2 regions of the Streptomyces sp. NBC_00075 genome follow, and region 2 is predicted to be linked to the other one. Evidence: riboswitches for the same ligand, from Rfam matches in the RefSeq annotation. Region 2 holds a riboswitch; the other holds the start of a gene.
What was found. Region 2 has a riboswitch for glycine ahead of gcvP (aminomethyl-transferring glycine dehydrogenase). Riboswitches for the same ligand answer to the same signal wherever they lie in the genome.
Positions count from the first base shown of each region.

Region 1 (3,403 bases), 6.4 Mb from region 2:
CGGAGAACGCGGTGTACTCGTCCGCGGAGAGCAGGTCGCCCGGCTCCTCCGCGACGCGCACCTTGAAGAGCCAACCGCCTTCGAACGGGGCGGAGTTCACCAGCGACGGGTCGTTGGAGACGTCCTCGTTGACCTCGGTGACCTCACCGGAGACCGGGGAGTACAGATCGCTGACGGACTTGGTCGACTCCAGCTCACCGCAGGTCTCGCCCGCGGTCACCGTGGCACCTACCTCGGGAAGCTGGACGTACACGACATCGCCGAGCGCGTTGGCCGCGTGCTCGGTGATACCGACCGTCGAGACGCCGTCCTCGGCGCCCGACAGCCACTCGTGCTCCTTGCTGTAGCGCAGCTGCTGGGGGTTGCTCATGGCCTGAATTCTCCTGTACGCGGGGGACTGGTCATGCATGGGGTACTACAGGGGACTGCCCGTGAGCAGCCATGACACGGGTCGCTGACGACGCCTGAGTGAAACCCGGGCTACTTCTGCCGCTTGTAGAACGGCAGCGCCACGATCTCGTACGGCTCGTGACTGCCCCGGATGTCCACACCCACGCCCGCCGTGCCCGGCGCAGCGTGCGTGGAGTCGACGTACGCCATAGCGATCGGCTTGCCGAGGGTGGGGGAGGGGGCGCCCGAGGTGACCTCGCCGATCACCCGACCGTTTGCGACGACCGCGTACCCCGCGCGCGGGACACGACGGCCCTCGGCGACCAGGCCGACGAGGACCCGCGGCGGCTCGTACGAGGCGCGCTCGGCGGCCTCGCGCAGGGCGGCGCGGCCCACGAAGTCGCCGGCCTTCTCGAACTTGACGACCCGGCCGAGACCGGCGTCGAAGGGGGTGAGGGAGGTGGTCAACTCGTGTCCGTACAGCGGCATGCCCGCCTCCAGACGGAGCGTGTCCCGGCAGGACAGTCCGCAGGGGACGAGCCCGGCGGGCGTACCCGCGTCGGTCAGCGCCTGCCACACCTTCTCCGCGTCGCCCGGCGCCACGAACAGCTCGAAGCCGTCCTCGCCGGTGTATCCGGTGCGCGCGATGAGGGCGGGGACCCCGGCGACCGTGCCGGGCAGGCCCGCGTAGTACTTCAGGCCGTCGAGATCGGCGTCGGTGAGGGACTTCAGGATCCCCGGGGACTCGGGGCCCTGGACGGCGATCAGCGCGTAGGCGTCCCGGTCGTCGCGGACGACCGCGTCGAAGCTGTCGGACCGCTCGACGAGGGCGTCGAGGACGACCTGCGCGTTGCCGGCGTTGGCCACCACCAGGTATTCGGTCTCGGCCAGCCGGTAGACGATCAGGTCGTCGAGGATGCCGCCGTCGGCCCGGCAGATCATCGTGTAGCGGGCGCGGCCCACGGCGACGGACCCGATGTTGCCGACCAGCGCGTAGTCGAGGAGGGCGGCGGCCTCCGGCCCCGTCACGGTGATCTCGCCCATGTGGGAGAGGTCGAAGAGGCCGGCCTTCGTGCGCACGGCCAGATGCTCGTCGCGCTCGGAGCCGTACCGCAGGGGCATGTCCCAGCCGGCGAAGTCGGTCATCGTCGCGCCGAGCGAACGATGCAGGGCATCGAGCGCGGTCGTACGCGGAATGGGGCTACTGCTCATCGGTTGTGCTCCCAGGGCATGACGGCGAGGTCGTTCCTCCCCATCTGTCATCGGAACCTGAGAGGTTCGCCATGACCGTGAAGGACATGGCTTGCACCGTGGGTGGAGCCGCTGGTCGAAGGACCGGCGGCCCGCTTTTCAGATGTGCCTCGCCCGCGCGGTAACGGGGCCTGAGAGATTCAAGGGAGGGACTTGCTCCTTCGGCGCCCGGTCACCCGTAGGTGTCCGGAACTCTCCCGCGCGGATTCAAGCGGCCGGTATGCAGTTGGCGGGCACATCATCGCACGCATTCCTTCGGCACGGCAGGGGGACCCTTCACAGAGAGAACACAGTCACGCCACAGCGGCACATACCGCCCTGTAGCAGGCCTGTTGCAGTAAGCGGACCCAAACGAGAGACACCGCGTATTACCTTCTCTTTACACTCGACGGGGACGGTACTTCCCGACCCCATGGGAGGACGATCACGGTGAACAGGACCACGGCGTACGCGACGACCTCAGCCCTCGCACTGACCGACGCGCTGCCCACGCAGCCCGCCGCCCCCGCCCGGGAGGCGTGCGCCCCGCGCCCGGCACCCGTGATCCGCGATCTGCGGGAGCGCGCGGGCCACAGCCCGCACGGCCTCACCTTCGCCGCCCGCGACCTCGTCGTGGTCACCGGCCTGCCCGGCAGCGGCAAGTCCACGCTGATGCGCCGGGCGGTGCGCGGCCCCGGCATCGACTCCCAGAACACCCGCGACCGCTGGGACGCCCGTACGCCCTCCTTCCTCCCCTACGCCGTCTACCGCCCCCTCGTCCGCCTCGCCCACTACGCCGGACTGCGCCGCACCCTGCGCTCCGGCGCCGGGGTCGTCGTGCACGACTGCGGCACCCAGGCCTGGGTGCGCGGCTGGCTGGCCCGCGAGGCCCGCCGCCGGGGCGGCACCCTCCACCTGCTCCTCCTCGACGTCACCCCGGACGAGGCCCTGGAGGGCCAGCGGGAACGCGGCCGGGGCGTCTCGCGGTACGCGTTCCTGCGCCACCGTCAGGCCGCCTCGCGGCTGCTGCGCTCGGTGGAGAAGGGGAACCTGCCGGAGGGCTGCGGCTCGGCGGTGCTCATCGACCGGGACGCGGCGGACACCCTGCGCAGGATCGACTTCGCGGACTGAGCGCCGTCCTCGCCGGGGCCGGTTAGGGTTTTGCCCATTAAGAGACTCAAGGCAGCGGTTCACAGCAGGCGGTAGGCAGCAGATGGACATCCCGGCGGACTTCCCCCCGGACTTTCCCGGGGGTTTCCCCGCACAGGCGCACCCCCATTCGCACGGCGGATGGCCCGGCAACGAGCTGGAGGAGGTGCTCTCGGCCTCCCTCGGCGTCCCCGGCGCGGGCGCCCGGATCGTCGAGGTCCTCGGCCGCAGCTTCGTCTGGGTCCCCCTCCCGTCCGGCGGCGGCCCCCACTCCGGCCCCCTCGACCTGCCCACGATGGACATCGGCGGCCAGGCGTACGTGCCGGTCTTCAGCTCGGAGGAGCAGTTCCGGCAGGTCGTCGGCGGCCACATGGCGTACACCGTGGCCCCCGCCGTCGAGTTCGCCCGGGGCCTCCCGCCCCAGGTCGGCATCGCCATGAACCCGGACGGCGTGGTCGGCGTCCCGCTGCCCCCGCCGGCCGTCGCCGAACTCTGCCGCTCCGGCCGCACCGTCCTCGACGGCGCCGGCGGCGGCCGGGTCCGCCTCTACGAGCCGAACTGGCAGGAGGACCCGGTCGACTTCCTCACCGCCGCGGCGACGGAGTTCGCCGGCACAGGCGTCGTCCGAACGGCC
Region 1 covers NZ_CP108243.1:3,115,316-3,118,718, reverse strand. The annotation lists gene gcvH (glycine cleavage system protein GcvH) at 1-370, opposite strand, end outside; gene gcvT (glycine cleavage system aminomethyltransferase GcvT) at 481-1,602, opposite strand; glycine riboswitch at 1,751-1,851, opposite strand; gene OG787_RS13180 (AAA family ATPase) at 2,065-2,751, shown strand; gene OG787_RS13175 (enhanced serine sensitivity protein SseB) at 2,834-3,403, shown strand, end outside.
Region 1: another riboswitch for glycine. It lies ahead of gcvT (glycine cleavage system aminomethyltransferase GcvT); the one in region 2 lies ahead of gcvP (aminomethyl-transferring glycine dehydrogenase).

Region 2 (3,403 bases):
GCGTCGGCGCGGCTGGCGGGGGCGAAGCTGCGCGCTGACATACGGGCGGTCACGGGGCTCACGGGATCGGTGGGGCTCGCCGCCTCCAAGATGCTCGCGAAGATCGCCTCGGAGCAGGCCAAGCCGGACGGCCTGGTGCTGATCGAGCCCGGGACCGAGCGGGCGCTGCTCGGGCCGATGTCGGTGCGGATCCTGCCCGGGGTCGGGCCGACGACGGGCGACCATCTGCGGCGGGCGGGCATCAGCACCGTCGACGAGCTGGCCGAGGCGGGCGAGGACGAACTCGTACGGCTGCTGGGGAAGGCGCACGGGCACGGGCTGTACGCGATGGCGCTGGCGCACGACGAGCGGCCCGTGGTGGCCGAGCGGGAGACCAAGTCCGTGTCGGTCGAGGACACGTACGACGTGGACATCCATGACCGGGTCCGGGTGGGGACGGAGGTGCAGCGGCTGGCGGACCGGTGTGTGCGGCGGCTGCGCGGGGCCGGGCTGTCGGGGCGGACCATCGTCCTCAAGGTGCGGCGGTACGACTTCTCCACGCTGACCCGGTCCGAGACGCTCCGGGGGCCCACGGACGACCCCGGTGTGGTGCGGGAGGCGGCGGCCCGGCTGCTGGAGTCCGTGGACACGACGGGTGGAGTGCGACTGCTCGGGGTCGGGGTGAGCGGCCTCGCCGACTTCACGCAGGAAGATCTGTTCGCCCAGGCCGCCGGGGAGTTGGCGGCGCTGGAGCCGACGGAGGAGGCGGAGCACGAGGCCGCCGAGGAGCAGGAGGCGCCCGCCGAGCGTCACTGGACCACGGGGCACGACGTACGGCATGCCGATCTCGGGCACGGATGGGTGCAGGGGAGCGGCCTTGGACGGGTGACCGTGCGGTTCGAGACGCCGGACTCGGAGCAGCCGGGGCGGGTGCGGACGTTCCGGACCGACGATCCCGCGCTGGAGCCGGCGGATCCGCTGCCGCTGGTGTCCTCCGGGACGCGAAGACCCGACGGTCCGGACGAGGGACCGGTGGATCAGGTGTCGTCCGTGCCCGCCAGCTTGCCGAAGTCGTGGTCCGGGAACGGAGGAGGGGGCGCCACGTCGAGGCCGTAGTGGTGGTAGAGCTGGAGTTCCTGTTCCGGGGAGAGATGGCGGCCCACGCCGAAGTCGGGGGCGTCCTTGATCAGGGATCGTTCGAAGGGGACGCGCAGCGTGCCGTCGATCAGTTCGCTGGGTTCCAGCGGCACGAAGGCGTCCCTGCTGAACAGCCCGGTCCGTATGGCCGCCCATTCCGGCACACCCGTCGCGTCGTCGAGGTAGATCTCGTCGATCGTGCCGATCTTGGTGCCGTTTCGGTCGAAGGCCTTGCGGCCGATCAGGTTGCGCGGATCGATGTCGGTCTGCACGGCGGGCCCTCCGTATGGTCGCAACTCATCCGTAAGCACTACAAAAGAGCACAACGGGGCAGGTGGCCACTCGAAGGTCTGTGCGTGGAGCCGCTGATAGGCTGACCAATGGCTGCTGACCCTGTGCGGGAGAGTCCTCCGGAACCTCGGAGGCGCCGAAGGAGCAACTCCTCCCCGGAATCTCTCAGGCCCCTGTACCGCACGGACGAGGTCACTCTGGAAAGCAGGGCGGAGGACATGGTCTCCGCCCTCACCGACGGTGAAAACCGGGACGTCAGCGCATTGGCGGCCCGGTGAAGCTCTCAGGTCGAGATGACAGAGGGGGAGGCCGTTCGGGCACCCGTGCCGTGGTGCCCCTCGAAGGTCGCTAACGACCAGGAGGCCTCCGTAATGACCGCCCAACGCACTTCGCTCGCCGTACTCGAACAGGGCACGCCCTTCGAGCGGCGCCACATCGGGCCCGACCGCGAGGACCGGGCCAAGATGCTCGCGCAGGTCGGATACGGCTCGCTCGACGAGCTGACGGCCGCCGCGGTCCCGGATGTGATCAGGAACGCCGACGCGCTGGACCTGCCGGGTGCCCGTACCGAGGCCGAGGTGCTGGCCGAGTTGCGGTCGCTGGCCGACCGGAACCAGGTGTTCGGGTCCATGATCGGGCTCGGGTACTACGGGACCTTCACCCCGCCGGTCATCCTGCGGAACGTGATGGAGAACCCGGCCTGGTACACCGCGTACACGCCGTACCAGCCGGAGATCTCGCAGGGGCGCCTCGAAGCGCTGCTGAACTTCCAGACCATGGTCGCCGACCTCACCGGGCTGCCCACCTCGGGCGCCTCGCTGCTCGACGAGGGCACCGCGGCCGCCGAGGCGATGGCGCTGTCCCGGCGCATGGGCAAGAACAAGAAGGGGCTCTTCCTGGTCGACGCGGACGCTCTGCCGCAGACCGTCGCGGTCATTCAGACCCGGGCCGAGCCGGTCGGTGTCGAGGTCGTCGTCGCCGACCTGAGCGCGGGTATCCCCGACGACATCGCGGGGCGCGAGATCAACGGCGTGCTGCTCCAGTACCCGGGTGCCTCCGGTGCCGTACGGGATCTGAAGCCGGTCGTGGAGCAGGCGCACGGGCTCGGTGCCGTCGTCACCGTCGCCGCCGATCTGCTGGCCCTGACGCTGCTCACCTCGCCCGGTGAGCTGGGCGCGGACATCGCGGTCGGGACGACCCAGCGATTCGGGGTGCCGATGGGCTTCGGCGGGCCGCACGCCGGATACATGGCCGTACGCGAGCAGTTCGCGCGCAGTCTGCCCGGGCGGCTCGTGGGTGTCTCCGTGGACGCGGACGGGCACAAGGCGTACCGGCTCGCCCTCCAGACGCGCGAGCAGCACATCCGCCGCGAGAAGGCGACCAGCAACATCTGTACGGCCCAGGTGCTGCTGGCTGTGATGGCCGGCATGTACGCCGTCCACCACGGGCCCGACGGGCTGCGGACCATCGCCCGGCGCACCCACCGGTACGCCACGATCCTCGCCGCCGGGCTGACCGCGGGCGGCGTCGAGGTCGTGCACGGGGCCTACTTCGACACGCTCACCGTGCGGGTGCCCGGGAAGGCCGGCGAGGTCGCCGCCGCCGCTCGTGAGCACGGGGTGAACCTGCATCTCGTCGACGCGGACCGGGTGTCCGTCTCCTGCGACGAGACCACCACGCGGGGCCACCTGGGCGCTGTATGGACCGCGTTCGGGGTCGAGGGTGACATCGAGGCGCTCGACGCGGGTGCCGAGGACACGCTGCCCGACGGGCTGCTGCGCACCGACGACGTGCTCACGCACCCCGTCTTCCACCAGTACCGCTCCGAGACCGCGATGCTGCGCTACCTGCGCCGGCTCGCCGATCGTGACTACGCGCTCGACCGGGGCATGATCCCGTTGGGCTCCTGCACCATGAAGCTCAACGCGACCACCGAGATGGAACCGGTCACCTGGCCCGAGTTCGGTCAGCTGCACCCCTTCGCGCCCGCCGAGCA
Region 2 covers NZ_CP108243.1:9,507,096-9,510,498, forward strand. The annotation lists gene OG787_RS41645 (DNA polymerase IV) at 1-1,095, shown strand, start outside; gene OG787_RS41650 (PRC-barrel domain-containing protein) at 1,017-1,388, opposite strand; glycine riboswitch at 1,505-1,598, shown strand; gene gcvP (aminomethyl-transferring glycine dehydrogenase) at 1,779-3,403, shown strand, end outside.